DNA from 3 places in the Paenibacillus sp. MER TA 81-3 genome. Region 1 is predicted to be linked to each of the others. Evidence: riboswitches for the same ligand, from Rfam matches in the RefSeq annotation. Region 1 holds a riboswitch; each other region holds the start of a gene.
The links. Region 1 has a riboswitch for cobalamin ahead of M3650_RS04350 (cobalt-precorrin-8 methylmutase). Riboswitches for the same ligand answer to the same signal wherever they lie in the genome.
Positions count from the first base shown of each region.

Region 2: another riboswitch for cobalamin. It lies ahead of M3650_RS07335 (ABC transporter substrate-binding protein); the one in region 1 lies ahead of M3650_RS04350 (cobalt-precorrin-8 methylmutase).
Region 3: another riboswitch for cobalamin. It lies ahead of metE (5-methyltetrahydropteroyltriglutamate--homocysteine S-methyltransferase); the one in region 1 lies ahead of M3650_RS04350 (cobalt-precorrin-8 methylmutase).

Region 1 is NZ_JAMAWB010000002.1:423,185-434,056, reverse strand. It holds partial or broken gene M3650_RS33090 (transposase family protein) at 1-528, opposite strand, end outside; gene M3650_RS04365 (DUF4261 domain-containing protein) at 808-1,938, opposite strand; gene M3650_RS04360 (hypothetical protein) at 2,309-2,473, shown strand; gene M3650_RS04355 (methyl-accepting chemotaxis protein) at 2,466-3,386, shown strand; cobalamin riboswitch at 3,577-3,748, shown strand; gene M3650_RS04350 (cobalt-precorrin-8 methylmutase) at 3,924-4,556, shown strand; gene cbiD (cobalt-precorrin-5B (C(1))-methyltransferase CbiD) at 4,571-5,692, shown strand; gene M3650_RS04340 (cobalt-precorrin-7 (C(5))-methyltransferase) at 5,689-6,294, shown strand; gene M3650_RS04335 (decarboxylating cobalt-precorrin-6B (C(15))-methyltransferase) at 6,284-6,859, shown strand; gene M3650_RS04330 (cobalt-precorrin-4 methyltransferase) at 6,856-7,605, shown strand; gene M3650_RS04325 (cobalt-precorrin 5A hydrolase) at 7,592-8,653, shown strand; gene cobJ (precorrin-3B C(17)-methyltransferase) at 8,650-9,375, shown strand; gene cobK (precorrin-6A reductase) at 9,372-10,106, shown strand; gene cobA (uroporphyrinogen-III C-methyltransferase) at 10,125-10,872, shown strand, end outside.
Region 2 is NZ_JAMAWB010000004.1:256,836-267,707, forward strand. It holds gene cbiB (adenosylcobinamide-phosphate synthase CbiB) at 1-461, shown strand, start outside; gene M3650_RS07330 (histidine phosphatase family protein) at 579-1,349, shown strand; cobalamin riboswitch at 1,531-1,741, shown strand; gene M3650_RS07335 (ABC transporter substrate-binding protein) at 2,055-3,071, shown strand; gene M3650_RS07340 (FecCD family ABC transporter permease) at 3,089-4,132, shown strand; gene M3650_RS07345 (ABC transporter ATP-binding protein) at 4,129-4,959, shown strand; gene cobT (nicotinate-nucleotide--dimethylbenzimidazole phosphoribosyltransferase) at 5,004-6,068, shown strand; gene cobU (bifunctional adenosylcobinamide kinase/adenosylcobinamide-phosphate guanylyltransferase) at 6,065-6,631, shown strand; gene cobS (adenosylcobinamide-GDP ribazoletransferase) at 6,628-7,470, shown strand; gene M3650_RS07365 (cobyric acid synthase) at 7,478-9,097, shown strand; gene M3650_RS07370 (DUF2179 domain-containing protein) at 10,261-10,776, shown strand.
Region 3 is NZ_JAMAWB010000001.1:402,266-413,137, forward strand. It holds gene M3650_RS01810 (carbon-nitrogen hydrolase family protein) at 1-710, opposite strand, end outside; gene M3650_RS01815 (P1 family peptidase) at 851-1,873, shown strand; gene M3650_RS01820 (hypothetical protein) at 1,986-2,147, shown strand; gene M3650_RS01825 (L-lactate dehydrogenase) at 2,469-3,422, opposite strand; gene M3650_RS01830 (cation transporter) at 3,851-4,054, shown strand; gene M3650_RS01835 (HesB/YadR/YfhF family protein) at 4,159-4,449, shown strand; cobalamin riboswitch at 4,720-4,915, shown strand; gene M3650_RS01840 (hypothetical protein) at 4,873-5,010, shown strand; gene metE (5-methyltetrahydropteroyltriglutamate--homocysteine S-methyltransferase) at 5,180-7,507, shown strand; gene M3650_RS01850 (SDR family oxidoreductase) at 7,633-8,436, opposite strand; gene M3650_RS01855 (DUF3939 domain-containing protein) at 8,636-9,115, shown strand; gene glsA (glutaminase A) at 9,385-10,323, shown strand; gene M3650_RS01865 (YuzC family spore coat inner layer protein) at 10,413-10,814, shown strand; gene M3650_RS01870 (hypothetical protein) at 10,815-10,872, shown strand, end outside.

The DNA of each region.
Region 1 (10,872 bases):
ATCACTGTAAAACCCAAGGGGAATCCCGTATTTTTCTATCCCTTGCTGCATGACAAGGGAATAGGCCTCCCGGCATTCGTTCGGACGAAAGACGGCACCGACAACCGTACCTGTTGCATCGTCAATCGCAGCATGCAGCGTAAAGGACGGAGCCCGATCCTCCTGCGGCGCCGTTGCTTGGCCTGCTTAAGCCCGCTAGTTAGAAGGATGCGCCTTACGCTGGAGGCACTCAGTGTCAGCGATTCATGCTCCTCAAGAAGCTCTGCGAAGTGACAGCAATTGCTCCCGTAATACTTGGCTGTGTACAGCTCAATGACTCGTTCCTTCACTTCATTGGGTAGGGCGTGTCCGTTTCCCCCGATTCTTGTGTATAAGTTCTTGTGCCCCTTTTCCGGATTGGTATTTCTTCTGTAATCGAATGACTTGGCGTTCTGATAAACCAAGCGCTGCCGCTCCCTCCCTATTGGTCATCCGCCCATCTATGATTTTCTCCACAACGAGTACCTTCTTCATTTCTGCTTTCGTCAATGTCATTATCTCCTGTCCCATAGTGACATTATCTCAGAACAGTTATAGGGTGACATTATCACAGAAGAACAACAGTGGATTGAAATCCACTTGACTATTTGATACTATATGTGATAATATATCGCATCCTACACGGATGCGTGGATTGAAATATCAGCACGGGATGTGTCGCATCTAACGCAGTTGAGTGCATTGAAAAAATTACAAGACTGAATAAGTTGCAGCCGTCGGAGCACGACAAAGAGCAGGAAGCATAACGCTTCACTGCTCTTTTATGTATCAAAATTCGACTTTAAGACTGTCTCCGTTAACATATACGCCCTTAGAACGGGTAATCGGCAGCTTCTGTTCAGCCGTGAAGCCAATCGTTTCGCCATCTCGTAAAGTGATGTCCTGCTCTACGACATAAGCGGAAATATCAATCAGGAAGTTGCGCAGCTCGGCAGGGGCTGCCTGACTGTCGAGCACTTCGAATTCGTCCTTGCCGAAATGCTCCAGCCCGACCGTATATCCGTTCGTCCCTGCTTCCGTTCTGACCAGGCCGAAATGTACCAGATTTAATAAAGGATACTCGTCACCAGACTTCATCATCTCGGCCAGCTCCACAAATAGTTCAGGCTGAAAGACGGTGCCGGATGAATAGAGCCCGATTGCATTCGGGAGCTTCAAGCAGCTGGCCGCCAGCTTGGTATACAGCCTTCCGCTGTCGAGCGGGGAGGCGGAGCGGGTAAATGCAGCCAATATGATTTGAGCCACATGCGTTTTGGTGATCTCCGCGGCCTCCTGCCAGAGGTAGTTCCCTTGCGCGTAATGTTCGGCCTCGCCGTCCGGTATGGGAGCATCTACAAAGCTTACGGCCAAGGTGAAGCCCTCCACCTCAAAAACCAGGATTCCCTCCTTTTCTTCCTCGGAGTTCTGACCTTCTCCCTCTGTTGGTGAACAGGAGATGTTCCAGTCCTGGAGCAGGTTCTCCTTGATCTGATCGAGATCGCACTCCGAAGAGTTCAGCAGAACGAAACCGTTAAAAATGCCAGATGATTCCTTTTCAGGCTCTGCAGCATCATTTTGCGCTTGTTCCGCCTCCAAAGCGGCCGCTTGCTTCATCCAATACTCGCGGATCATTTCGACCGTCGCAATCGCTTCCTGCTCCGCAGTAGCTGGATCATAGGGCTGCATCTCACTGAACACATGGCCGCAATGCTCCGTGTCAGACGGAGTTTCATAGCCGCCGCAGACGCCGAGGAGCCATTTTCCGAGCATTATCTTCTTATACTTGAATATGTAGTAGTGCATGTTGTGCAGATCAAATTCCCCTGCGATCTCAATCTTGCTAGGTTTCCGACCGAGTTCATGTTCATCAGCCAGCCATTCTATCATGGATTGCATTGCCGCCTGTTGTTGGGCTATCATTACATCTCTCCTCTCCCTTACCATAATATTGTAATGTGTCGGCGCCATCTTTTAAAGTAAACAGTTTGTACGTTCGTTGCGCTCTACCACTCTTTTTGAACAAAGGAGCGAAGTAACTCAACAAAGAGTTTTTTGCTGGACAACAGGAAGCGGTATGACGTATCGTTCGTCTGCCATGCAGGCGAGATTTTTTGTTTCAAAGGTGGTGAGATCTATGTTATATAATAAAAAAGTCCTGAAGCATATTGAACATCAGCTTAGAAAATGGGATGAAAGTAATACCAATTCATAAAGATAGAGGATTATTTACATAAAAATTGGTAGATCTTATTCGCAGTATGTCCACATGACACAAGCTGATCATTCAACAATGTGCAAAGATCGAGGTGCCGGACTGAGGCTTAGCCATCAGCCAGCGGCTGCGCCATCTCATGGGCAGGGATACAGAGGTCGTAATCGAACCGGGGGCAAGCAGGTATGGATGGCACGCCTGCTGCAATGGCATGAAAAAAGGGAGATGTGCATGAATGAATAGTGGCATGAGGCAGAAAAGTACACAAGTGCTGGAGGAGAAAGCGGTGCTGGCCGCATTGGAGCAGTCGCTCGCCATGATCGAGTTTAACATCCAGGGTGAAGTTCTTTGGGCGAACAATCTATTTGCTCAGACGATGGGGTATACGGCGTCAGAACTTGTCGGCAAGCACCATCGGATGTTTTGCACGCAACAGTTTGTCGGCAGTTCGGAGTATGATACGTTTTGGGAGAATTTGCGGAACGGTATAAAATTTCAACAGAAAATCGCCCGGGTAGCGAAAAATGGGGACCTGGTGTGGCTTGAAGCAACGTATATGCCGGTTCTGGATGATACCGGCCACACAGTGGCTGTCTTGAAGGTGGCGACCGACATCACGCCAAGGGAAAACGCCGCCTCCCGAATGAAGGACGAGCTGCGGCTGATGGCGGAAGAGTTGCTGAAGCGGACGGAAGAAGGCGTGGAGCGCAACCAGCAGGTTGCGGCAGCCATTCAGCGCGCGGTGACTGACAGTGAAGATAACTTAACCCTCCTGCGGCAATTGGAAGATGAATACAAGTCCATCAAAGGAATTGTTCAGATGATCCAGGATTTTGCCTCACAAACCCACCTGCTGGGCCTGAACGCGGCGATTGAGGCAGCCCATGCCGGGGAGCATGGCCTAGGGTTTCAGGTGGTTGCCGCCGAGGTACGGAAGCTGGCGGAGCATGTCCAAGAGGCGGCCAAGGAAGTCCAAGCCGCCATCGAGGGAATCGCCGATAAGGTAGGACATGTCGGCGGGGGGACGAAGAGCTCCCGGGACGCAATCGTCGAATGTCAGCATCAAATTAGGCAAGCCACTGAGGAATTTGCCGAAATCGGTAAAGCAGCGGGTAATCTGGATGCGCAGGCGAAAACATTGAGTTTTATGATGTAACGAGGGCTGGACATTCATATCACAAAGAAATCAAAAAGAGCGTTTTAGCCCATCAGCAGGCTTGAAACGCTCTTTTTGTTGTCTTGCAAATTCACGTGCAATGAGTTCTGTCACAGGCGGCATCGTATCAACCAAGCTATGATTCATCTTAGAGAGATTCACGCAATTAAAGTGAAAAAAATTCAACCTGATAAAAATTGAATAGAAAACTGAGCGGAGATCAGGGAAAGAGGTGCGATTCCTCTACAGGCCCTAGCTACTGTGAAGCGGACGAAATCCCATTGATGTCACTGGAACCATTTCCGGGAAGGCGGGAAAGTAGAATGATGCCAAGTCAGGAGACCTCCTCTGTTCAGCCTTGCAACAACTTCTAAGGGAACAGTTGTCTATTGCAGAGAACCCAGGCACAAGTGTGTTCATTTCATAAACACACTTGGATACTGCCTTTTCTTCGTATGGACACGAGACCTTTAGGTTTCGTGTTTTTTTGTTCCCTTTTTAGAGGCTGTAAGTTAACTCGGGAAAGGAGAGGGAAAGATGGATTACATCAAAAATCCTAAGAAGATTGAAGAAAAAAGCTTTGAAATCATACAGGATATCATTAAGGAAACAAGACCTGAATATGCATTCCGCAATAGGGAAGAGGAACTGGTCATCAAGCGGGCGATTCATACGACGGCGGATTTTGACTATTTGGATAATCTCGTTTTTACGCATGATGCTTTGACGAAAATACGCGAAACGATCCGGCAGGGAGGCATCATTTTTACCGATACGAATATGGCCCTGAGCGGCATGAATAAAAAGCTGCTGGAGCAATACGGCTGCCGCTACCGCTGCTACGTCAATGAGCCGGAAACGGCGGAGGTTGCCCAACAGCAAGGCATCACCCGCTCCATGGCAGGGATTCAGCTTGCTGCCAGAGAAGAAGGGCGGAAATTGTTTGTCATCGGCAATGCGCCTACCGCCGTCTATCAAATTCTGGAGATGGCGGCTGCCGGTGAGTTGGACGTTGAGGCTGTCGTCGGCGTGCCTGTTGGGTTTGTCGGGGCGGCCGAATCGAAAGAAGCGCTCTATGAAAGCGACATTCCGGCGGTCGTTGCCCGGGGGCGGAAGGGCGGAAGCAATCTGGCTGCGGCCATCATGAACGCCGTGCTGTACGCGATGTAAGAAGAGGTGGCCCGATGGCAGACTACGTGTATTATGAGGGGAAAAAATTGCGCAAAGGCTATACGACAGGCACTTGCGCGGCTGCTGCGGCCAAAGCGGCTGCGGCCATGGTGATCAAGCAGGAGAAAATAGCCGAAGTTACGATAATCACGCCGAACGGAACATGCTTGCAGCTTCCGGTGGACAAGCAGCAATTCGATCGGCATACGGCAACGTCCGCCGTTCAAAAAGACGGCGGCGATGATATCGATGCGACGCATGGAATGTGGATTTTTGCGCAGGTCACCTTGAACGCCAGCGGGGACATCAGAATCGACGGCGGGCAGGGCGTCGGGCGTGTGACGCAAAAGGGCATTGCGGTCCCGGTCGGGGAAGCGGCCATCAATCCGGTACCGCGCCAAATGATTACTGCGGCCGTACGGGAAGAGATCGGCCCTGAACGAGGGGCGGATATCATCATTTTCGCGCCGGAAGGCGAAGAGCGCGCGGAGCGCACCATGAACAGCCGCCTGGGGATTATCGGCGGGATTTCCATTTTGGGAACGACCGGAATCGTAACTCCGATGTCCGAGGAGGGGTGGAAGCAGTCGCTGTCCATCGAACTCGAAATGAAAAAAGCGCAGGGCTTCCGGAAAATCATTCTGGTTCCCGGGAATTACGGGGAGCGCTTCGTGGAAGAGCAGCTTGGCATTGACGGCAAATATGTGGTCTCCATGAGTAATTTCGTCGGCTACATGCTCAAAGAAACACAGCGCCTCGCGTTTGAACACGTGCTGATGGTAGGCCATTTAGGCAAATTAATTAAAGTGTCCGCCGGTATTTTCACAACGCACAGCAAAGATGCCGATGCCCGGGCAGAAATTTTGGTGGCGAATCTGGCGCTTGCCGGCGCGCCCCTTCTCTTGCTCCAGCGAATTGCGGCCTGCACGACGACGGAAGCCGCCGGAGAAATTATGGTCGCGGAAGGGTATAGCGAGGTTTTTCAGACCATTACGGACAAAGTGAAGCAACGGGCAGAAGCGTTTTTGAAATACAGCAAACCGATTGTGGATATCGACGTCATCACGTTTTCAACCGAACGGGGAATGCTGGCTTCCACTTGCGACATCTCAACCATCAGGGAGGCATGGCGATGATTCATATTGTCGGAATTGGCCCGGGAAGCCCGGAGCTGATGACAGGTGCGGGCGCTTTACTCATACAGAAGGCAGACGTGATTGTCGGCTCGAAGCGACAGTTGGGCGAAATCCCGCAGGACAACCCGGCCGAACGCAAGCTTCTGCCCGCGCAGCTCTCGGAGCTGGAAGCATTTTTGGTAGAGAGGATCGGCCAGGACATCGTGCTGCTTGCTTCCGGAGACCCGTTAATATATGGCATCGGAAATTGGGCGCTGCAGAAGTTCCCGCCGGAACAGCTTCAAATTGTACCCGGGATCAGCTCCATCCAATATTTGTGCAGCCGCTGCGGCATTGCCATGAATGACCTGTACATGACGAGCAGTCACGGAAAACAGCCTGATTTCGACTTTCTGCTCGCGCACCCGAAAGTGGCGATGGTCACGGACAGCAAGCTTGGACCGGCGGAAATCGCCCAGGAAATTCTGCGGCGGAAGCTGCACAAAACGCTCATTATCGGAGAAAACCTCAGCTATCCTGAGGAACGGATTCACCGGCTGAAGCCGGAGCAGGTTGTGGCTCAATATGATATGAATGTGGTGGTGATTTTGGATGAGGGATGAAGCTTTTATTCGCGGCAAGACACCGATGACCAAGGCGGAGGTCCGTGCCGTATCCATCGACAAATTAGCTTTGGACGAGACAAGCCGCCGTTTTCTCGACGTCGGAGCCGGCACGGGCAGCATAGCGCTTCAGGTTGCGAAGATGTTTCCCCGTGTGGCGGTAACCGCGATCGAACGGAACGAAGAGGCGTTGTCACTAATCGAACAGAACCGGCGGCAGCTGGCGCTTGACAATGTGGAGATTATGGCGGCAAAGGCTCCCGTCCCGCTGGACAATACCGTGTTTGACGCTATTTTTGTCGGCGGCAGCGGGGGGCAATTAACGGAGATCATCGATTGGTGCCATGCCTTGCTGCAGCCGGGCGGCCAGCTTGTGCTCAATTTCATCTTGATGGAAAATGCCCTCGAAGCGGCAGCCTATCTCGAAAAAGGGCCCTGGAACGAAGTCGAGATCATGCAAATGCAGGTGTCGAAGTGGCATGAACTTGGACAAGGGCATTATTTTAAGCCCCAAAATCCGACCTTTATTATCGCTTGCCAAAAAGAGAGGAGCGGGACAGCATGACGAAAGTGCATTTTGTCGGGGCGGGGCCTGGAGATAAAGAACTCATTACATTGCGAGGATACAACCTCCTAAAAGAGGCGGATGTCGTCATTTATGCCGGTTCGCTGGTGAACCCGGATTTGCTGGAGTACTGCAAAGAAGGCTGCGAAATCTACAACAGCGCTATGATGGATTTGACGGAGATTATCGATTGTATGGAACAAGGCGTCAAGGCCGGGAAGCAAGTCGTCCGCCTCCAGACCGGTGACTTTTCGATCTACGGTTCGATTCGGGAGCAAATCGAGGAAATGAAAAAACGGGATATTCCGTTCACCTGCACGCCTGGGGTAAGTTCATTCCTCGGGGCCGCTTCGCAGCTCGGTGTCGAGTATACCGTGCCGGAAGTGAGCCAAAGTGTAATTATTACGCGCATGGAAGGCAGAACGCCGGTTCCGGAGAGGGAATCGCTGCGATCCTTTGCCGCGCACCGCACCTCGATGGTTATCTTCCTGTCGGTGCAAGCTGTCGAGAACGTGGTGGCAGAGCTTGTGGCAGGCGGTTATTCGGAGGATACGCCGGCGGCCGTCATCTATAAAGCGACCTGGGCGGATGAAAAACAAGTAACGGGAACCCTGCGGGATATTGCCGACAAAGTAAAGGAACAGGGCATCACGAAAACGGCGCTTATTATGGTAGGGGATTTTCTGGGCGAGACCTATTATTATTCCAAGCTGTACGACAAGGATTTCTCGCATGAGTACAGATAAGAACACCGCCATCATTGCGGTCACGGAACACGGCAAAGCGCTTGCAGCCACGATCAAGGAGGTGCTGGCGGCAGATTGCTTTGTTCCAGCGAAGCTGCAATCCGAAGGATTTGCTGCACTTCAACCGGATTTTGCAACCGGGATGCGTCTTCTTTTCCAGCAATATGATGCTCTTGTCTGCATTATGGCTGCTGGAATTGCCGTCAGGACGCTGGCTCCCGTCATCTCGGACAAGCTGTATGATCCGGCGGTGGTCGTGATGGATGAAAAAGGACATCATGCCATCAGTCTATTGTCGGGACATGTGGGCGGAGCCAATGAATTGAGCCGGAAGCTGGCGGATCTTACGGGGGCGGCAGCCGTTATTACAACGGCAACGGACGTTCAGAAGGTGGCGGCGCTCGATATAATCGTGCCGTCCGTGCCTGCATGGATACCGGACTTTCGCGAGAACTGCAAGCGAATCAACGGTCTGTTGGCTGCCGGGAAAACAGTGGGCTTATATGAGGAGGTGCCGGTAGAGATAGACCGGCGGGGATTCACATCGGTCACGAATCCGCATGAGCTTCCGGAACAGACAGAAGCATTGGTGTGGATCACGCATCGGCAACGTCTGCCGGAATTGAACGTACACACGCTGAAGATGGTTCCGCAGACACGCGTGCTTGGAGTCGGATGCCGTAAACAAACAGAGCCTGAACAGATGATGCAGGCGTTTACTGAATTTTGCATTCAGCATGATACCGATCCGCATTCCTTTTCCGCCATCGCCAGTATCGATATCAAAAAGAATGAACCGGCGATCAAGCAATTAGCGGAAAAATTGAATTGTCCCTTCATCACGTATACGGCAGCTCAGTTGCGAGAAGTCGCGGACAAATATCCGGTATCCGAGTTCGTCAGACAGACCGTGCAGGTTGGCAACGTAGCGCTATCCGCGGCCGATCTGGCCAGCGGGGGCCGGGTACTGACACCAAGGTTCGCCGCATGCGGGATCACAATGGCCATGGGAGAGAGAACGAAAATGAGCAATGGGGTGATGGCATGATTTATGTAGTAGGAATTGGGCCAGGCGAGAGAGACATGATGACCGGAGAGGCGCTCGCAGCCATTCAAAAAGCGGATGTGATCGTGGGATACATTACGTATATACGGCTGATTCAAGAACTTATCCAGGATAAAGAAGTGGTCAAAACGGGGATGCGGAAGGAAATCGACCGCTGTCAGGAAGCCGTCGATATTGCGAAAACAGGAAAGACCGTGGCGGTCGTATCCAGCGGAGATGCCGGGATTTACGGCATGGCCGGCCTGATTCTCGAGATTCTGGATAAAGAAAAAGAATCGATCGAAGTCGAGATCGTGGCTGGCGTCACGGCGAGCATCGGCGCGGCGGCAAGACTGGGAGCGCCCCTGATGCATGATTTTTGCCATATCAGCTTAAGTGATTTGATGACGCCTTGGGAAGTCATCGAGAAACGGGTGAAGCTGGCGGCGGAAGCTGATTTTGTCGTCTGCTTCTACAATCCGAGAAGCAAGGGCCGGGCGAATCATCTGAAGCATGCTCTGGAATTGATGATGGCCTATAAATCGCCTTCCACTCCTGTCGGCATCGTGAAGGATGTCGGCCGCAAAGAAGAAAGAAAAATCGTGACGACGATGGCGGACATCGACTATGAAGAGGTGGATATGACGACGATGGTTATCGTCGGCAATAAGGAAACCTATGTTTCCGGCGGCCGAATGGTCACGCCACGTGGTTATTCTCTATGATCCTGATTTTCGGCGGGACCTCGGATAGTCTGGATATTTGCGATTGGCTGCATGCCCGCGGGCGGGATTATATCGTTTCCGTGGCGACCGAATATGGCGAACAACTGGCGAAGCAGCATGCCGAACATGTCATCTGCCAGCGGCTGGATGAAGCCGGCATGTGCCGGGTGATGCAAGAGAAGACGGTCTCTCTGGTCATCGATGCGACCCATCCGTTCGCTGTGGAAGTGTCCGGGAATGCAATGAACGCAGCCGATAGCATGAATATTCCTTATGTTCGCTATGAAAGGTCGTCCGGAGAGGCAGACCATCTTCATCTCGTCCGTGACATTGATGAAGCATGCCGCGCCGCATCGGCGTTGGGCGATCGGATTTTTCTGACGACCGGAAGCAAAAACTTGCCGGAGTATGTGGCAAAGCTCCACGGAAAGCATGTGATCGCGAGAGTGCTGCCTGTGGCGGAAGTGATAGCTGCCTGTGAACAGCTCGGTTTGCTGGCCGACCAGATTATCGCGATGAAAGGACCGTTTTCCCAAGCATTGAATCAAGAGCTTTTTCGACAAGCCGGCGCGGAAGTGATGATTACGAAGGAAAGCGGGGCCAAGGGCGGCTTTGCCGAGAAAATAGCCGCTTGCCAAGAGCTCGGCATTCCTTGCGTCGTCATTCGGCGGCCGGCGCTGCCTTATCCGAATGTCATTACAGACATCGATGAACTTGAGAAATATGTGTGAAAGAAAGGGGGAAAACCGATGAGCGGCAAGGTTGTTCTTGTCGGAGCCGGACCCGGCGAAGCCGGTCTGTTAACCGTGAAAGCCTTGGAGTTCTTACGACAGGCAGATGTTATCGTCTATGATCGCCTGGTGGATCCAGTGCTACTGCAGGAGCGCAAACAAGACTGCGAGCTGATTTACGTGGGCAAAGAGCCTTCTCACCATCCGATTCCGCAAGCGGAAATCGAGCAAATTCTCGTGAAGCAGGCCAAACGGAACAAATTAGTCATTCGCTTAAAAAGCGGCGATCCTTATGTGTTCGGGCGCGGAGGGGAGGAAGGCGAAGCCCTGCATGCCGCAGGCATTCCCTTTGAAGTCGTCCCCGGCGTCACATCGGCTATCGGAGGGTTGGCCTATGCCGGCATCCCGGTGACGCACCGGGATTTTGCCTCCAGCTTCCATGTCATTACCGGACATTTGAAGGAAGGCAGCGATCAGCTCGATTGGACAAGTTTAGCCCGGCTGGAGGGCACGCTGATCTTTCTGATGGGGATGACCCAGCTTCCCGCGATCTGCACGAACTTAATCCAGCATGGACGCCGCCCCGACACGGCAGCAGCCGTTGTCGAATGGGCATCAAGATCCCGCCAGCGGACCGTTACCGGAGATTTAACGACGATTTGCGGCAAGGTGGCGGAAGAAAAAATCGGGGCGCCAGGGTTGATCGTCGTCGGCGATGTGGTCAAGCTGCGGGACAAATTGAACTTTTTCGAGAGAGCACCGCTGT
Region 2 (10,872 bases), on a different contig from region 1:
CGCCGTTAGCTATGGCGTACCGGGCGGTAAATACGCTCGATTCGATGGTCGGTTATAAAAATGAGAAGTACGGCAACTTAGGCTGGGCCTCCGCGCGGCTGGATGACATTGCGAATTGGATTCCGGCCCGCTTGACGGCAGTTCTCATGGCGATATGCGCCTGGATGAAGGGATATGACGGGACGCGGGCTTGGCAGACAGCCAAGCGTGACGCGCCGAGGCACCCGAGCCCGAACAGCGGCTGGCCGGAGGCGGCTGCAGCCGGGGCGCTTGGTGTCCGGCTCGGTGGATATAATGTGTATAAGGGCGTACGATCGTTGCGTGCTTATATGGGAGACGAGGTCCAGCCTTTGCAAGCACAGCATATTCCGGCTGCCTGCAGTCTGCTGACAGGCAGTACACTGGGCTTCACAGTCATCGCTGCCGTGCTGCTATATGCGCGCGGGGGATGGCTCCTGTAGATGAATGGCGGATGAAGGAGTAAGAATGAAATGAGACTGACACGACAATATAAAGCTCCCCGTCAGAAGAGGCGCCGATCAGGAGCAAGCCCATCTGGAATGGTAACAAGAGGTGCGATGTCCAAACGGAATGTACGCAGAAAAAAGGGCGTACGAGATACCATCGTGCGATTCGCGATCGTGCGGCACGGATTGACGCAGGCGAATGTAGAACGGCGTTATATTAGTTATACGGATGATTCCATCCTGCCACAGGCTTCAGAGGAGCTGAGGCCTTTGCGCCGGGCATTGGCGCACCCTGCTCCGATCCTCTACACAAGCGATATGCGCCGCTGCCGCGAAACGATCGCGTACTTGCGGCCTCGCGACAGCCGAGAAGCATCTGTTGATACACGGCTGCGCGAGTACGACTTCGGCATGTGGGAAGGCTTGACCTATAACGATCTGAAGGAAGAGCCCCAATATCGAAAGTGGCTGGATGATATGTCGTCCGTGCAGCCGCCGCGGGGAGAACCGTGGCAGTCATTCTGCACGCGTACGGCACATGTATGGTGGGAGATACTGAGAAATGCGCGGGCGCAAATCCGCACCGTGCCGGAACAGTCAGGTGTGGCTCGCACCCGGAATCGTCCACTGCGAACGAGCAGGAACCGAAAAGCTCGGATTCGGACTGACCGCTTCGTGCAAGGTGCGTCTGGCCGAATGGCGCGCCCGGACGTGCTCGTGGTGACCCACGGCGGCATTGTACGGAGACTGCACACGCTCGCATTCCCGCGCAAATCGTTCTGGGAGGCGGCTGCGCCGATTGGCGGCGGTGTTATGATTACGGCGAAGCGTTGCGCGCGCAAATGGGTGTTCCTGCGAGCTGAGCGTTTTCCCTCTCTATAGTGGGGGCAGCCGGGGCGCGAGATGGCCGGATTGTTGATTTGTATCGGGAGACAGGTTGCCCTTGTGAGCAACCTTATTGCAAGAACGGAGCTTTTCCCCTATAATCTATTATCAAGTTCAATGCTTGAACGGACAAATGAATAGTGCAATTTCTTCAGGCCCTTGCGTGTACGGATACGATTGATCCGATCTAATATATGATCCATGCCCAAGGTTAATAGGGAAGCCGGTGAAATTCCGGCGCGGTCCCGCCACTGTGAATGGAGTGTTGCGCTCATGAAGCCACTGTCGATGCGGCGCCGGATGTACAGATGTTCGGATGCGGCGACGGGAAGGCGAGCGGCAACGTGCAGCTCCTAAGTCAGGAGACCTGCCTGAAGATAGACGAGCAATATCCTTCGCGGAAGGGACCACGTCTACAAAGTATGGCATGAGGCAATGCAAGACGCTGTCGATACCGCTGTTGCGGTAAGCATGGCGCTGGCTATGCCGTGTCGTACCTTATAGGCTAAGTGAGACGAAGTCCCCCGATCCGTAGGATCGGGGGTTTTTTAACACTGTGTTCTTTGACAACCTATTGTATATAGATGAAGGGATATGCTCGTCACCTGACCATTATTGCGCACTGCGTTTACCGCGTTTGCTCCAGTTCACAGAAGACGATTCACACTCAAGGAATATATTAAGCAAGGGAGAGGAACATGTATGCACAAATGGCTGAATAAAACATTGGCAGCCGTATTGGCAGTTATTTTGGCAGTAAGCTTGACGGCTTGCGGCGCGAGCACAGGGGAAGTGAAGCCTTCCGACAACACGGCGGCGCAGCAGGAGAACACAAATAAAGAAGCTTCCAATACAGAGCAACCGAAGCAGGATGACGCTGCGAAGACGACATATCCGCTTACCGTGAAAGACGTCACTGGTGAAGAGTTCACCTTCGACAAAGCGCCGGAGCGCATCATCTCGGTATCGCCGGCAGAGACAGAGTCGTTGTTTGCTCTTGGCTTGGATGAACAAATTGTCGGGGTATCCGACTATGACGACTATCCAGAAGCAGCCGCCTCGAAGGCGAAGATGGGCGGTATCGTAAAACCGAATGAAGAGGCGATTATTGCAGCGAAGCCAGATATTGTCTTCACCGGCATCTCCATGAAAGAGCCAGTCGTGAACAAATTCCGCGAGCTAGGCATTAAAATTTTCAAAGTGGAACCGAAGACATATGATGACGTTATTAAAAACATAGAACTGTACGGTCAAATTACGGATCGTCAAAAAGAAGCGCAAGCAGTCGTTGAGCAAATGAAGAAAGCGCGCGAAGAAGTACAAACTGCTGTGCAAAGCGTTACCGACAAGAAAAAAGTGTACATTGAGTTCTCCCCAGGTTGGACAGTAGGCAGCGGTGAGTTCATGAATGAGATGATCGAGCTTGCCGGCGCTACGAACGTAGCAGCGGATGCGGAAGGCTGGGTGCAAATCAACGAGGAGAACATCATCAAGTCGAATCCTGACGTCATTTTGTACACCCAAGGGGTTGTCGACCAGGATACGAACAAGTCATTGGAAGAAATCATCCGCGGACGTAGCGGGTGGAATAACATTAACGCGATTAAAAACAACCAAGTTATCGCTGTGGATCAAAATTTGCTCAGCCGTCCGGGACCTCGTGTGGCGGAGGGGCTCAAAGCCGTTGCAAAAGCGATTTACCCTGACTTGGTGAAATAACCGATGCGGAGAAATAGATGAAAAAGATTGTATGGTATGGAGGAGCGAGCTTTGCGCTTCTCCTCTTGTCCGTTGTGGGATGCTTGGCTGTAGGCTCGGTGCAGATGCCTTTAGGTGAAATGACACGCATCTTGCTCCATCATATACCGGGCTTGGACTCTATATTTCCGGTGACCTGGGATGACGCCTCTGCGCAAATTATGATGAAGGTGCGCTTTCCACGCGTCGTGCTTGCGATGTTGGTCGGAGCAGCGCTCGGTGTGGCAGGCACCGCGTTTCAAGGCGTGCTGCGCAATCCGTTGGCTGACCCGTACACTCTGGGCGTATCGTCCGGCGCGTCCGTCGGCGCGGCCCTTCTTATATACTTCGGGCTCCAATACGCGCTGCTCGGAGAGTGGACCATTCCGGTCGTCGCTTTCGCAACAGGGACGCTGACGCTTATTATCGTCATGAGACTTGCCAATGACGGCGGGAAAATCCCGATTGAAACGCTTATTTTGTCAGGGGTCGTTATGCAAGCCTTTCTTGGCGCGATCGTCTCCTTCTTAGTCGCGATGACGAAGCAAACGATTAACGAAATATTGTTCTGGGTCATGGGCAGCTTGGCGCTGCGCGGATGGTCCTATACGGTTGTGCTGGGCCCTTACTTGGCTATCGGCATCATTATTCTCATTTCCTATGCAAGACCGCTTAATCTGCTCGCATTGGGCGAGCGGCAGGCCTCTCATCTCGGGCTTCATGTGGAGCGCACGAAGTGGGTAGTGCTGCTTACCGCCACATTAATTACGGCGGCGGCGGTGTCCGTATCTGGCGTCATCGGCTTTGTCGGCTTGGTCGTTCCGCACATATTGCGTTTAATCGTCGGTCCGGATTACCGCTATTTGATTCCGCTCTCAGCGGTGGGCGGCGCAATCTATGTGATGTGGGCGGATACGATTGCAAGAACGGCGTTTGCACCGACGGAAATTCCTCTCGGCGTGGTGACTGCATTTATCGGCGCGCCCTTCTTTGCTTACCTGCTCATTCGGAACAAGCGTACGAAACGGGGGAAATGGTCATGAGACATATGCTGGCACAGCAGGAGGCGCAATCAGCGGAACCAATCATTCACGCGGAGCGGCTGTGCAAACGTTATGGCGACAAAACGGTGCTCGACAACGTATCGCTTTCCGTGCAGCCCGGAGAATGGGTCGGCATCATCGGACCGAACGGAAGCGGGAAATCGACGCTCTTGTCGCTCGTATCGGGGGCGGATACCGTGTCTGCCGGACGTGTCCGCATTCAGGGTCGGGCGCTTGCCTCTTATAAGCGCAAGGCGTTATCGCAGTTGATGGCGGTGCTGCAGCAGGAGGCGCTGCCTCCGCTTAACTTCACCGTGCGCGAAATTGTTGAGATGGGACGATTCCCATATCAATCGTGGCTCGGTTCGGAAGGCGAAGACAGCGGTCCGTTCATTGACGGCATTATGGATCGGCTGCAGTTGACTCCACTCGCGGATCGTCCGCTTGACCGATTAAGCGGAGGACAGCGACAGCGGGCTGCGCTGGCGAAGCTGATGGCCCAGTCGCCGAGCATCGTGCTGCTGGATGAGCCGACCACCTACCTCGACATCCATTATCAAGTCCAATTCATGGATGTCGTGCGCGATTGGCAGCAAGATTGCGGCCTGACGGTCGTGTCGGTGCTGCATGACTTGAACTTGGCCTCCCTCTATTGCGACCGCCTCATCGTGCTGCACGAGGGCAAGCTGATCGCGGAGGGAAGTCCGGATGAACTGATGTCTGCGGAGCTGCTGGAACGTATCTTCGCGACGCGGACGACGATCGTGCCGCATCCGGAGATCGGCCGGCCGCAGGTGCTCATTTGCCCTCAGCACGGCAATGCGTAGACGAATTTGTAAACCAAAATTATTGACAACGGAGATGAACAGGGATGACAGAACAACTTCAACGACTTATTGACAGAATTCAGCCTGTAGACGAGCAAGCGATGCAGGCAGCGCTTCAGCATCAGAACCAATTGACGAAGCCCCCAGGAAGCTTGGGCCTGCTTGAGCACCTTGCGGTTCAGTTGGCGGGAATTACAGGTGAAGCGAAGCCGCTGTTAGAGAAGAAGGCAGTCATTGTCATGGCAGGTGATCACGGAGTCTGTGAAGAAGGAGTCAGCGCATTCCCGGCCGAGGTAACGCCGCAGATGGTTCATAACTTCCTGCGTGGCGGAGCGGCGGTTAACGTGCTGGCACGCGAAGCCGGGGCCGACGTCATCTGTGTCGATGTGGGCGTCAATGCCGACTTGGCCGACCCGAACCTGCAGTCGCGCAAGGTGAGAAGAGGGACAGCCAACATGGCCAAGGGGCCTGCGATGACGCGTGCGGAGGCGGAAGCCGCCATTCAGGCTGGTGTGGATACGGTGCAGGAATGTGTTCAATCCGGATACCGTCTCTTCTCGACAGGCGAGATGGGAATCGGCAATACGACGGCCAGCGCCGCCATTCTGTGCGCGTTTACCGGCTTGCCAGCGGCTGACGCGGTCGGACGCGGAACAGGCATCGGCGATGCCCAATGGGAACATAAGTGCAGTGTCGTCCGCCGCGCGCTCGAAGTGAATCAACCGAATGCGGAAGATGCGCTCGATGTGCTGGCGAAGGTCGGCGGCTTGGAGATTGCCGGCTTGGTCGGCGTCATTCTCGGTGCGGCGGCGAATCGTACGCCGGTCGTCATCGACGGCTTCATATCCAGCGCTGCCGCCTTGACCGCCGTCCGCTTGGCTCCTGACGTGAAGCCGTATTTGATAGGATCACACTTGTCGGAGGAACGGGGGCATGCGGCGCTGCTGGCGGAATTGGAATTGCGGCCGTGCCTGCATCTAAATATGCGACTGGGCGAAGGGACAGGCGGAGTGCTCATGTTCCAGCTCATCGATGCTTCCTTGCGCATTATGCGCGAGATGGCCACCTTTGCCGAAGCAGGCGTATCCGGTAAGGACGACGGCCAATGAACCGCATCATCCTTGTAACTGGCGGCGCGCGCAGCGGGAAGAGCACGTTCGCGGAGCGGCTGCTCCAGAAGCTGGCCCCGCAAGGGGGCGCTTATGTCGCGACGGCGGAAGCGCATGATGATGAGATGCGGGAGCGGATCCGGCTGCATCAAGCGGAGCGAGAAGCTTCAGGCTATGCGTGGCTCACCGCCAATTGTCCGCTGCAACTGCCGGAATGGGTGAAAGAAGCGGATGAATCGGCGGTGCTCATCGATTGCCTGACGCTGTGGCTTTCGAACGAGTTGCTGCATGCAGAGCAGGAACTGGGGGAAGGCCCGGAGATGGAGCAAAGACTGTATGCGCGTATCGATGATATGCTGGACGCGTTGACGGCGGCGCAAGGCACCATCGTGATGGTGACGAATGAAGTCGGCAGCGGTGTCGTGCCCGCTTACAAGCTTGGGCGCATCTTTCGCGATGCAGCAGGCCGGCTGAATCAACGTATTGCGGCACGGGCAGATGAAGTGTATCTCGTCACGGCGGGCATACCGATCGAAATAAAGAGCAGGATGGTTCAGCTATGAAGCAATGGCTACAGGCATTTATTGCGGCAATTCAGTTTCTGACCAGAATTCCGGTTCCTGTGAATGTTCCTTTTACGAACGAGGTGCTCAAGCGAAGCACCTTGTTCTACCCCTGGGCAGGATGTATCGTAGGCGTTCTGATATGGGGAGCGGGACTCGGCTTGCAGCTTGTGCTGCCCGCAGGGCCGGCTGCGGTATTGACGCTGGCGCTGGCTGTTGCCCTAACCGGCGGACTGCACATGGACGGGCTGATGGATACGGCGGATGGCGTCTTGAGCCATCGTTCCCGCGAGCGAATGCTGGAAATTATGAAGGACAGCCGTGTCGGAGCGATGGGAGTCATCGCCTGCATCCTCGTGCTGTTGCTCAAGTGGTCTCTTATCGCAAGTCTAATGACGGCCGGGGCGTGGCAGCTGTGGCTTGTCGTCCCTTTTATCTGGTCTAGAGCGGCAATGGTATGGGGCATGACGAACGAGCCGTATGCGCGTGCGGAATCAGGGCTGGGCAGTTATTTTCAAGGATTGCACCGGGGGCATTTGCTTGGCGCAGTCTTTTCCGCACTTATGCTTAGTCTGGCGACCGTATATATTATGGTGTCGGTGCCACTTGAAATGGCCGGATGGTCTGCTTCCTTCGCAGCGCTAGCTGCATATGCGATTCACCCGTGGTGGCTTCTGCTTGGCGCTCCTGTGCTGGGGATGGGTGCCGTATGGGGATGCTCGCGTTATTTGTCCAAGAAGCTCGGAGGCTTGACGGGCGATACCTATGGAGCAATGAACGAACTGACGGAAACAATCTTGCTGCTGCTGCTCGTGCTGATGACCGGATGGAGAGGGTGAACGCTTGATGAATGTGGATAAAGTAAAGAACGCTTCTGTACGTGTTCCGTTATGTGAGGAAGGCGGCAGCAAAGGTCGAACGATTATGCTGCAGGGAACGGCATCCGATGTAGGCAAGAGCGTCGTCACTACCGCATTATGCCGTATCTTCAAGCAGGACGGCTACGATGTCGCTCCGTTCAAATCGCAAAATATGGCGTTGAACTCATATGTTACGCCGGATGGCAAGGAGATTGGCCGGGCGCAAGGCGTGCAGGCGGAAGCTTGCGGCATTATGGCGACGACGGATATGAACCCGGTGCTGATTAAGCCGATGAAGGACATGCAGTCTCAAGTCGTCGTGCATGGCAAGCCTTACATGAACCTAAGCGCAAGCGATTACCGCACCCGCTTCTTGCCTGAAGCGAAGCGAACTGTGGTGGATGCGGTGAACCGGCTGCGCGCTGCGTACGATATCATCGTGATGGAAGGGGCCGGCAGTCCGGCTGAAATCAATCTTAAGCAGAACGATATCGTCAACATGAACATGGCGGCGTGGGCGGAAGCGCCGGTGCTGCTTGTCGCGGACATCGACCGCGGCGGCGTATTCGCTTCCATCGTCGGCACGCTGGAGCTGCTGGAGCCGCATGAACGGGAGCGGGTGCAGGGCTTCATCATCAACAAGTTCCGGGGGGATGTCACACTGCTGCAGCCTGGACTCGATTGGCTCGAGGAGCGGACCGGGATTCCGGTGCTCGGCGTGCTGCCCTATGCGGATGATCTGGACATCGAAGCGGAAGATTCCGTTGCGCTTGAGCAGTGGAAGGGGAAGGTGCTGCCGGAGAACGACTTGGATATTGCCGTCGTAGCCTTGCCCCGTATATCCAATTTCACAGATATTGACCCGCTGGCGGCGGAACGAGACGTGCGCATCCGCTATATTCGCCGCCCTCAAGAGCTCGGTGCGCCGGATGCAATCATCATTCCGGGGACCAAGAGCACGATGGCGGATCTGCAATGGCTTAACGAGAACGGACTTGCTGAAGCGGTTATGTCCTATGCGAAGGATGGCGTCGTGGTCGGCATTTGCGGAGGCTATCAGATGTTAGGCGAGCGCCTTCTGGATCCATATGGGGCAGAGGCGGAAGCGGGCACTGTCATGGACGGCTTGGCGCTGCTGCCGATGGAGACGGAGTTCGCAACCGATAAACGGACGGAACGGGTGCAAGGCACAGTGTCTGCGTCCATGCTGCGCGACACTCCGCTTTATCGCTGCCGCATGGAAGGCTATGAGATCCATATGGGACGCTCGGTCCAGACGAAGTCCGATATCGCGGCCGAACCGCTCTTGAAGCTGCAGGCGAACGGAGAAGACGGGGCGGTCCTTGACGGCTACGATAGCTATGACGGCATGCTCCATGCGAACGGACGCATCATGGGCACGTATATGCACGGTTTATTCCATAATGACGGGTTCCGCAGAGGCTGGTTGAATGGTCTGCGCCAGGCCAAGGGGCTCGCTCCTCTCCCGAGCGATTTGAATTTCGGCGCTCAACGGGAGGCTGCCTTTGATCGCTTGGCGGATGCGGTTCGCGAGCATCTGGACATGGACCGGATATATCGCATTCTGCGCGAGTGCGGACGCTGATAGGTGAACGGAATGCTGCAAGCATCGCAGCCGCTGATATGAAATAGAGTTAGTTACATAGGGGACGGACATAATTGTCATGTCTTCGTATGGAGGATTATGTTATTGGCAGTCTCGAACTAGCGTCATTAGTTCCGGGCTGCTTTTTCCTTAGCCTCACCGTGCCTTTTTGTTTACTCTTCCCAAGACTCAGCACGGAAGAGTCGACCCAAACGTCCCTTTGCCCACTCTCCCCAAGATTCAGATTGAGCAAGCCAAGTGTCGTTGAATTTCCCCTTTGCCCACTCTCCCCAAGATTCAGATTGAGCAAGCCAAGTGTCGTTGAATTTCCCCTTTGCTCACTCTCCCCATTATTCAGATGTTTCAAGGAACAGCTTTAGCTACTAAGGACCATGGCTTATTGAATGAGAACCGGACGTATTCTTGTTCTTATTGGAGCGGGTCCACGAGGTTTCTTGCAGCGTTAAAGAAGGGGTTGATCCCCGCAGTGAAGAGCGACTGGACGTTACCAACTAGTTGATCGATAGGATGCACGTTTTTCTGAATCAAGGGGTGAGTGGGAAAAAGGACTTTTTGTAGCCCTTTTTTAGAGGAGAGAGCAGTCCCGTATTGATTGTTGGAGCAACCCGAGAGTTGAGAGTCGCATGCAAATGGCCTGGGCAGTCTGGACATGTTCTTCTATGAGAGAGCGAGGATTTTGACAACATATATGGATAATGATTATCACTTCTAATAAAACAGGAACAGGTGAAGTTCGCCAAAAACAGAATTGGAATGCAAAGTGGTTGCACTTGGTGGCGGCTGCCGTATCATCAGACGCCAGAAATATGTTAGCATAGTGGGGCGGATATTTAGCTTCATCGCATCGAAAAGAGAGGGCATTGAGGTGCTGGACTACTTGCGCGCATGGGAGGATTATGCCGTTAGGTTGTCCAAGCAAACGCAGCATTCTAGCGGCTAGGGCTGCCCGTTCAGTTGACAGCGTTCAATCGGCGCTGATTTGTCTTGTGTTGCAGCTGTAAAGGGATTACAATCAAGGGAGTCTGGCAAATGTGCTAGGGCTCTTCTTTTTTTGCCATCGTTTCTGGGATGGGGAAGAGGGGTAATGAGCTTCATATAACAAACGCTTTGCAGCTGCTTCGGCGGAAGGAAAGGAACGCGCTATGTTTACGATTTTACTCGCAATTTTCACCATCCAAATCGTCTACGTTTCATTTTTCACTTTGCGGATGATTCTCACTTTAAAAGGGCAGCGGTATTTGGCCGCAGCGCTCAGTACGGTCGAGATTATCATCTACGTGCTCGGCTTGAATATGGTGTTGAAATATTTGGATGAACCGATTAGCCTCATTGTCTATGCGGCCGGCTACGGTATCGGGGTGTTGGTCGGATCGTGGATTGAGGACAAAATCGCCCTTGGGTATGTCGTTCTCAAGGTCATTGTGAACAATCCGGAAAGCGATCTTCCGAACCATCTGCGCGACCATGGATACGGCGTGACGACATGGATCGGCAGCGGGCGGGACGGACACCGTCTTATGCTGGAGGTGCTCTCCCGGCGGAAGAACCGGAATAAGCTGTATGCCTCGATATTGGATATCGAACCAAAAGCTTTTATCGTAACATCAGAGCCGAGCCATCTGCACGGTGGATTCTGGACAAAGGTGACGCGGCGTTAATGCTGCAGCCTTTGTCTTTTTTTATACAGACGTGACTATATGCAGCCAAGTTCCTACCAGCACAACCAATCTCACTATCCTTCTAGGCAAGGACAC
Region 3 (10,872 bases), on a different contig from region 1:
GGCGGAAACGGAATGTCGTTCGGCGTGATGACTGCTGCTTGGCCGTAATTCAAACGCATAAGGTCAACAGTAGGCAGTGAGCCGACTGTGCCGGTAGCCACGACGTACACTTGATTCTCGATGGCTCGGGCATGGCAGCAGTAGCGCACGCGATAAAATGCTTGGCGATCGTCTGTGCAGGAAGGACAGAAGATGACATCCGCGCCTTGCGCGCGCACCATACGCACAATTTCCGGAAACTCGATATCGTAGCAGGTTAAAATGGCGATCGTCCCTTTTTCCGTATGAAAGACACGTACGCCTTCTCCGGCAGCCATATTCCAGTCTTTCACTTCGAAAGGAGTAATATGCAGCTTCGCTTGCTCTTCCACCTTGCCGTCAGGGTAGAACAGATGAGCGACGTTATATAGCTTATCGTTACGCGCAATGACATGTGTGCCCCCGATAAGATGCATGTTGTATTGCTTCGCCAACCGTTTGAACAAAGTGTGATAGGCTTCGGTATACTGCGGCAAATCCTGTATCGTCAGCGCTTCTCCCTGTTCGTCACCGATGGACATTAATTGTGTCGTCATAAACTCAGGGAAGAGCACAAATTCAGCTTCGAATTCCGCTGCTGTCTTCACATAATGTTCGACTTGGTGAGCGAATTGTTCAAAGCTGCTAATTGAATGCAAATGGTATTGTACAGCAGATACGCGCATTTTCATTGCGACACCTCCAAATGATGGCTTAGTAATCTCTCCCATTATGAGGCAGAAGTAAAGACAGAGCAAGATATATCCTGAAAAAAGGAAAGCGGGCTTCTTAATCGAATCTTATTATTAATAATAGTTAAGGGAGTGAGAATATGAAGCATTCGGATTCCGCTTTGCATCACGTGGGCGGCAAGGAGTTCTATCCGGGCTGTATAACTGATGTGCCTGGCATCAAACTGGGCAATGCACAGGATGACGCAGCCTTAACGGGCTGCACGGTCATCATTGCGGAGGAAGGGGCAGTGTGCGGCGTCGATGTGCGCGGTTCCGCACCAGGTACCCGCGAAACGGAGCTGCTTCACCCGACTGCGCTCGTACAGCATATTCACGCTCTTTGCCTGAGCGGCGGCAGCGCGTTCGGACTGGAAGCATCACACGGCGTGATGCGTTATTTGAAGGAGCAGGGGATTGGTATGGATGTCGGGGTAGGCAAAGTGCCTATCGTTCCGTCTGCGATCCTATTCGACTTGGGCTTAGGCGATCCGCATGTTACACCGAACGCTGCGATGGGCTATGCCGCTGCGCGTAATGCAATCGCTACCGCGTGCCCGCAAGGCAATATCGGAGCTGGCATGGGGGCAACGGTCGGGAAATATGCAGGTCCTGATCGGGTGATGAAGGGCGGCTTCGGCACTGCATCGGTGCAGCTGCCAGGTGGTCTTGTCGTCGGAGCGGCCGTCGCGGTCAATGCGATCGGCGAGGTGCGTGATCCGAAGACAGGAACGACGTTGGCAGGGGCGAGGCAGGAGGATGCGGGGAGCTTCATTGATCCGTTAAGCTTTCTGACACAAATGGCGAACCCATTCGGGCATTCGCGCCCAGGAACGAATACGACGATTGCGGCGATTGCCTGCAACGGCGATCTGACGAAGACGGAGATGAGCAAGGTTGCGCAAATGGCGCATAACGGTCTTGCACGTACAATATACCCGGTCCATACGATGTACGATGGGGATACGGTTTTCGCCATGACGACGGGGGGCATCGCAGCTTCTGTAGATTTAATCGGCATATGGGCGGCGGAAGTGCTCGGCTATGCGGTGCACAATGCGATCATTGCAGCGGAGTCGGCTGGAGGCGTGCCGGCTTGGCGCGATTGGCAGCCCCATTCTTGAAAAAAGAAGCGCACTGGAACAGTTTCCAGTGCGCTTCTCTGTTTGTGTCTGCTCATTTCTCCAGCGTTCCTCTTGTCGCCGTATCTGCTGGAGACTTTGGAGCCATTTTATCATGCTTATGTTCATTCTCCCATATGCTCAGGACAACAACGACGAGCAGCTGTCGGCTTGTTGTTCGACGGACGCGATGCTGGAGGCTGCAACACAGGGGGGCTTCGTCGTAATTCGCGGAGCATGCAAAGAATTGGAAAAAGCGAAATATGAGTCACACTAACCTTACTGATGCGAGGGGATAGTGGAGCTAGGGCGATTTATAACAACCTCAACCTTTCTCGCGATTAAGCATACTCGAGCTTGTCACTATCGAAGCGTCTAGTGCTGTACATGGCTGCTGAGCTTGGGAAGCACGTAAAATGTCCGTGCGACATGAGAAAACCTCTGTCGAGGCCTTTCATAGATGAGCGACCGCATGTAGAGGCAGGGTTTATCGCCATAGGGAATGGTTGATTCGCTTTACCGCTTCACAGAACTTTAACTTTCCTTAATGGTAAATAAACCCCGAGACTAAGCCTCGGGGTTTGCTGACATCATTCAATTATTTAGGGAAAATTGAAGAAATCGCCTGCTTCAGTACGCCGGCCGAATGGTGCAGCTTCTGCTTCTCATCTTCTGACAGGTGAAGCTCGTACACATCTCTAATCCCTTGGCGGTTGACGACAGCTGGAACGCCGATGTAGACATCGTCCAACCCGTATTTTCCGGTTAACAAAGTAGATACCGACAGTACGGAATTCTCATTGCGGAGAATCGCCTTAGTCAGACGCGCGAGTCCCATCGCGATGCCGTAGTAAGTGGCGCCTTTGCGTTCAATGATATGATACGCGGCGTCGCGCACATTGATGAAAATATTGTTCAAATCTTCGTCTGTTGGCTTCCCGTGCGTCTTCCGGTAATCTTCGAGCGGTTGCCCCCCGATGCTGACGTTGCTCCATGCCGGAAGCTCGGTGTCCCCGTGTTCGCCTATAATGTAGGCGTGGACATTGCGCGGATCGACCTCGATCTGCTCTCCAAGCAGATAGCGAAGGCGTGCCGTGTCTAGAATCGTACCGGATCCGATGACGCGATTTGCTGGCAAGCCGGAATATTTCCATGTCGCGTATGTAAGCACGTCTACCGGATTGGTGGCAACCAGGAACAGTCCGTTGAAGCCGCTGTTCATGACTGATTCAACGATAGACTTGAATATTTTTGCATTTTTTTCGATGAGATCGAGACGTGTTTCGCCAGGAGCTTGGTTCGCACCGGCTGTGATGACGACCAAATCAGCGTCTTTACAATCGCTGTAGTCCCCAGCCCAAATTCGCATATTGGATGCGAATGGAAGGCCGTGGTTTAGATCCATCGCGTCGCCCTCCGCTTTTTTGTGGTTGGCGTCGATAATGACTAATTCGGAAGCTAAGCCCTGATTGAACAAGGCGAATGCATAGCTGGATCCGACGAATCCCGAACCGATCAATGCAATGCGGGATACTTTGGATATTTGGGTCATAATGTGTATTGCCTCCTTTGTGCTCAATGAAGCATGAGACAGCTTGTTCAAAATATGTAACAATTAAATTTTAACCAATATTCATACATATAGCCAACCTAAAATGAAAATTTCATGAAAGGAGGCATCACGACGTTATCGAGAGATGTAAAATGCAATTAAATTAAAGCTTTCCTCTCGATACCTCTCGATATGAGGAGGCTCTGATTTTGAGCGGTAATGCGCCCAAGATCATTAGTTCGACTATATCAATTTTTCTCGAAATATATGTGTTTTGTGAAATGTGTTCTGTGGTTGTACATCGTGCATGGAGCTCGTTTATATGTGAGTGGCCCCGAAACGTTTGCAGGAAAATGAGGAAGGAGTTATCTTGGAGATATGGATGACAATTCAGAAGTAACGATATGAATATAAAGGAGGCAGTTATGATGGCGAATTTGACGGTGAAAGTGGAAGGAATGACTTGCGGACATTGCAAGCAATCGGTCGAACGGGCCGTTGCTGGCATCGGCGGACAAGCACAGGTGGACCTGGCGGCGAAGCAAGTGAGTGTCACTTATGACGAGACGGCAGTAAAGCCGGATCAGATTCGCGAAGCGATCGAGGACCAAGGTTTCGATGTGATCTCGTGATCGTAAATGAATGATGCAAGGTGAAAAGTTGGTATTTTCATCGGTTTCTCCACATGGTATGATCGAGCTTAGAAGGGAAAAGATTGAATAAAGGAGGTCCGTTGATGCAATTACGAGTGACACCAAAGGCGGCACAGCGGTTTCAGACCGATTGGGGATTTACAGCAGGAGATACGGTGCGCGTATTCGTGCGCTACAGTGGATTCAGCGCTTCAGGACCTTACTCTTTCGGCATCATGAAAGACAGCCCGCAATATCCTGGCGTAACCGAAGTCGTGGACGGCATTACATTCTACATGGAGCAGAACGATCTGTGGTTCTTGGACAATCGCGAGCTGACCTTAGATGAGAACGGGGAAGACATCGTGTTCTTGAATGAAGGAATGTCCATATAGCGTGTGTATTTTCATTGCCAAGCTAGGCATACTTGGGAGACGAGTATGGGTTCGACTTTCTGGAGATGCATTACCGGAAGACATGGGAGAAGGTAAACCTATTCTTAATCAAAATTGACTGGTACATCAGGAAAAGGTTAACCCTTTTCTGGAACATTTCCTCAACCCCATACTTTACTGCTCGTCCATTTGGAAAAAGCACTTGTCATCCGCTGCAAGACAGTTTATAATCGTTCTCAATTGGAAAGGTGTCCATCACGTTCCAACACAACTGCATATCAGGGAACAGGCGCTTTGCGAACATGTCAAAGCTTAATAGGGAAGTTCGGTTCAAGTCCGACGCGGTCCCGCCACTGTATCAGAAGAGGTGTAGCCTTCAGGCCACTGGTTTCGCTTATGCAACCGGGAAGGCCGCTAACACCGATGACGCTGAAGCCAGGAGACCTGCCTGTTCTGGCAGCACTGATTGTACCTACGGGAGATAGGGAAGTGTTCGTAAACATGGAAATCGCGTGTCGATGTCCGGCGCAGCCGGATGGGACGATGATAGGAAAGCGATGAGCCATTATTCCGTCATGGACGTTTACGGGACATCTCTGTCAGTTGGCAGGATGTCCTTTTTTGTGGTTTCCTTATGGCGAATAATGTTATATGCTAATTCCGTGTTAACAGATAGAAATTGTCCCTATTTGTCCCGCGGGGGAATCACATATGGAGAGGAGCAAGGATAATGACAGCATCATCAGTACAGACAAGTGCAGCAGGATATCCGCGCATCGGCTATGATCGCGAATGGAAGAAAGCGTTGGAGCAGTATTGGGCGAAAAAGATTTCGGCTCAGGAGCTGGAGCAGGAATTAGACAAGATTGAATTGCAGCGATTGACCAAAATGCAACAAGCCGGTCTCGATTACATTCCTGTAAACGACTATTCTTGGTACGACCATGTGCTTGACATGACTACGATGTTCGGACTCATCCCTTCACGTTATTCGTATGAAGGCGGGGAAGTATCGCCTGATCTCATGTTTGCTCTTGCACGCGGAACCCAAGATGCAGTTGCTTGTGAAATGACGAAATGGTTCAACACGAACTATCACTATATTGTGCCAGAATGGGAAGGTCGAGCGCCACAGCTTACTTCCAACCGGCCGCTGCAAGCTTATCGCAAAGCGAAGCTTCAGTTGGGCATCGAAGGCAAGCCGGTCATCATTGGTCCTTACACGTATGTGCGCTCCTTGAAGGGGGTTCCCGCAGGAGAACGTCTGCAGGTCCTGAAGCAGTTCATCGGTGTGTACAGCGACATTCTTCGCGAGCTTGAAGCGGAGGGCGTTCCGTGCGTACAGCTGGATGAGCCGGCGTTCGTGTTGGCAATGAAGCCAGAAGATTGGCAGGCTGTGCAATCCGTATACGAACAGCTACGGACAGCGGCTCCGACGCTTCCGTTATGGGTGCAAACTTATTTCGATGCGGTATCGGATTACGAAGCATTCGTTCAACTGCCGGTCAATACGCTGGGGTTGGATTTCGTGCATGGCAAAGCAAGCAACGAAGCCGCGCTTCGCAAGTCGGGCTTCCCTCAAGATAAAACGTTAGCGCTCGGCGTTATCGACGGCCGAAACATATGGCGTACTGATCTGCAAGAAGTGGCGGAGTGGCTGGAATCCGTTGCGAGCATCGTGCCGAAGGAACGCTGGATCGTACAGTCATCCTGCAGCCTGCTGCATGTGCCGTTGACGGCGACGCGCGAGACAGAGCTTCCGGAGGTAATTCGTGAGGCGTTGGCCTTCGCGGATGAGAAGCTGGAGGAGACGGTGCAATTGGCCCGTCATATCGCGCAGCCTAGTGACGCAACTCGTGCCGCTCTGAATGACAGTGCCGCGCGCGTCCTCTCATGGTGCAACGAGCCTTCCCGCCAGCGTACAGATATCGTCCAAGCATTGCACGAGCTGCTGGAGGAGGAGAAGGCGAAAGGAATTAAGCGCACGCCTTATGAGGAGCGCCGAGTGCTGCATTCGAAGCGCTGGCCGGAACTCCCGCTCTTGCCGACGACGACAATCGGCAGCATGCCGCAAACGGCCGACATTCGCCGGGCGAGATTGCGTTACCGCAAGGGAGAGTGGGATGCACGAACATATGAAGCTTTCCTGGAAGAAGAAATGACGCGTTGGATTCGCATCCAGGAAGACATCGGCATCGATGTGCTCGTGCATGGCGAGTTCGAGCGTACGGACATGGTTGAATACTTTGGCGAAAAATTGGACGGCTTCGCCTTTACCAAATTCGGCTGGGTGCAATCTTACGGCTCCCGCTGCGTTAAGCCGCCAGTTCTCTACGGGGATGTCGCGTTCACAGAACCGATGACCGTGAAAGAGACGGCGTTCGCCCAGTCTTTGACTGCGCAGCCGGTTAAAGGCATGCTCACTGGTCCGGTGACGATTCTGAACTGGTCGTTCGTCCGTAATGATGTCCCGCGCGAACAAGCGGCATTCCAGCTGGCTTATGCGCTGCGCCAAGAAATTGCCGCCTTGGAGCAAGCCGGCATCGGAATGATTCAAGTGGATGAGCCGGCGGTGAAGGAAGGCATGCCGCTCAAAGCGGAGGATGCGTCCTATTACACGGAGTGGGCCGTGCTTGCATTCCGCTTGGCCACATGCGGCGCGGAGCCTAAGACGCAGATTCATACGCATATGTGCTATTGCGATTTCTCCGACATGGTGGACACGATTCGCAAGATGGATGCGGACGTCATCTCGTTGGAGACTGCGCGCAGCGGCGGAGATATGATTGCCACACTGGAGAAGCAGCATTATGAGCTCGGAATCGGACTTGGAGTGTATGACATTCACAGTCCGCGCGTTCCCTCCGTCGAAGAGATGGAGCAATTGATCGACCAAGCACTGGCTGTGCTTCCTGTGGAATCGTTCTGGATTAATCCAGATTGCGGCTTAAAGACGCGTCATGAGCCAGAAACGGTCGCGGCCCTTCGCCACATGGTAGAGGCAACGAAACGAGTCCGCCAGCAACGAAAAGTTGCGGAAGTGCAGCCGCTCAGCTAAGCGGGGCATGCAACGCAAGAGATGAGTAAATAAGACACGAAAGAAGACACGTCCATCCGGATAACAAGGCACGGAAATTTCACTTTCTGTGACTGCGCTAAGGATGGACGTGTTTTAGTATCGAGCTAGAGAAGTGATTCGGCGCCGTCAATCATAATTTGCGCGCCGGTGATATGGCTTGCGGCGTCGGATGCCAGAAAGGCAACCAGATCAGCGACCTGTTCGGGAGACCCTGGCCCATGCTCAAGCGGCTGACTGCCTTCCGGGTAAGTCATCGGGATTTCGATGTCCTTCACGGACGGTTTCCGGTTCGTATTCTCTTCAATGTGCGTCTCAATGGCTCCCGGACAAATGACGTTGACTCGTATTTTATAACGAGCGAGCTCCAGCGCAGCCATTTTGGCAAATGCCACTTGAGCTGCCTTGGAAGAACTGTACGCACTCATGCCGAATCCGGAGAACTTTCTGCTGCCGTTAATAGAGCTTGTTATGATGATGCTGCCGCCTTGTTTTTTCAAATAGGGCAGAGCATACTTCACGGTGACGAATGTTCCAGTCAGGTTGACCTTCATCGTCTCCTCCCAGTCCTCGACTTTCAACTCTTCAATGGAAGAGAGCACGCCGTTAATGCCCGCGTTCGCGAATACCGCCTTAATGTCTCCACATTGCTCGGCAACCTGCTTGACGGCGTCTTCTACCCGTTTTGGATCTTTCAAATCCACATCATAAGCGTATGCTTGTCCAGGGAATCGCTTGGCAATGTATTCTTCCGTCTGCTGTGTATGCTCGTCCTTCAGGTCGAACAGCGCGACAGTCATGCCTGCCTCCGCCAGACGTATCGCAGCCGCCCGGCCAATTCCCGACCCTGCTCCGGTTACGATGGCTGTTCCTGTCATCTGATGTGTAGTCGTGGATTGCTGCGTGTTCATATATCGTTGCCCCTTTTGTCATATCAATATTTTTGATGATTCATGTTGATATTGCTCCACTGATCGTGGATTTGGTTAAACCTACCTGTCATGCGTCATGTGATCCATATTGAATCTATGTTATAATGGATATGTAAGCGAATACATTATTCCTGTTTCCATCTGCATAACATAGGAAAACAGAGAGGTGGGTTCAGACATGCTCTGGTTTAAACGTCGGAAACAACAACAGAAACAAGAGAATGCTCCTGTACATGTGTCCTTGCAAGACGTAAAAAGAGCAGTGCTTCAGTTCGAGAACGACATGCCTGAACAAATTCAACGCACGACTTTGCTGAAAGAGGACCAAAGTATTGATCTGAAGCGTATCAGCCGTTATTTAGGCGGCGTATCGGATCAGAAGTTCTATATGTCCCGTTATACGTATGAAATTTTCGAGGAGAATGATATGCTCATCCCTCTTTATTTGGATATAGTTCAGACCGCGGTTGACGATTATATGGATGAGCATAAAGATTTGCCCGTCATGACCGGTACCCGGAACCGGCAGGTGCATTACGATTTGTTAATGCAGCGGCATTATTTGAAGGAAGTGCCCCCGATCCCGCTCTATCTCACGACAGAGCAGTTCCTGCTTACACATGAACCGGATTGGCATCGTCCCGGAATCATTCAATAACGTGCGAAGGACCCTTTTTCCTGAAGTGGAAATAGGGTCCTTTTTTGCGCTTGGAAATGATATGCTAATAGAGATCATGGACATCATCGGCTGGATTGCAGAACAGATATTCAAGAAGTGAAGAAGGAGCGCAGTGACAGTCGTCTGTTGGCGAAATGCCCTCAATGAATGGTTCCACATCGTAAATGACACTCTATAAATGCATGTTCAAATCGTGAACGACTGTGAACAAAGAAGCATATTATCGGAAGGAATGGAGCGCAGCACATATGTCTACCTATTGGCAGCAGCTAGAACAGGAGCTTCCCCATTGGTTGGAGGAGAGCAGGAAGACAGCAGCAAAAGGTGCAGTCGCCACGTATATTCCCGGCTTGGCAAATGCTCCGCGCGATGCGCTTTGCATTTCCCTGTTAGGAACGCAAGGTGAGCAGGCTCATGCAGGTGATTGCGGCTTTAAGTTTACGATGCAGAGCATATCTAAGGTGTTCTCTCTGCTGCTGGCTCTATTGGATAGCGGAGAGGCTAAGGTGTTCGAGAAGGTAGGCATGGAGCCTACAGGCGATGACTTCAATTCGATCCTGAAGCTGGAGCTAGTGGATCCCGGCAAGCCGTTCAATCCGTTCATCAATGCGGGTGCCATTGCGATTGCCTCGCTCATTGAAGGCCAGAGCCCGCGTGAGAAGGCAGAGCGCATGCTGGAATTTGTGCGTACGTTGGCTGACGATGACACGTTGATGTGGAATGAGCACGTCTATGAGTCCGAGAAGGCGACTGCGCATCGCAATCGCTCGCTCGCTTATTTTTTGAAGGATAACGGCATTCTAGAGGATGACGTGGAGCCTACGCTGGACGTATATTTTCGCCAATGTGCCATTGAAGTGAACACGACGCAGTTGGCTCGGATGGCGCTCGTGCTGGCCAATCATGGCTGTGATCCGGTGACGGGAAGATGCTTCATCCCAAGACATTATGTACAAATCGTCAATTCGTTCATGGTGACGTGCGGCATGTACAATGCTTCAGGCGAATTCGCAATTCATGTGGGCATTCCGGCGAAGAGCGGGGTGTCGGGCGGAATTCTTGCGCTTATTCCGGGACAAATGGGCATCGGTCTCGTCGGTCCCTCTCTGAATGAAAAGGGGAACAGTGTCGCAGGCGTACAATTGCTGGCAGCGTTGTCCGAACGCTATGATTGGAGTATTTTTTAAAAAGGCACATCTTTTTCTCACTACTCATAGGCTGTCATATATATTAAATTAGGAACGATAATAATCTTTAACAATAAAGGAGTGAATCCATGTCACCTTATGTGCCAGGAGTTACTTACCGCATCGGCTCGATTCAACGTATCGGATCCGTACAACCTGTGCGTCCTGTGACTCAGCCTCCGTTTCGGCCGGATGAATACCCGCCTGTCAATCCGTCGCTATTTATCACATCCGCGGCGAATTCTCATCAACTTGCTCAGCAAGCTGCCAAAGTACTGGAACGGATTCGGCAGTCCAAGGAATTGGCGAGCAACATTATGGATGCTGCGCAGCGCGGCAATGATCTGGAAGTGCTCCGAATCATTCGCGGTGCGGGCGCAAGCTCCGCCTTGGCGGTCAAATTTTCCCCCGAAGGCATTCAGCTAATTTTTAAAACAGAAGAAGAATCGCAGAGTTGCTGTGAGCTCGTCGTGAAGATGCGTTGGAGTTGAATGGACAATCGCCAAATCGACATCAGAACATACGTATCGCTCTCTATTATCTTGGCTC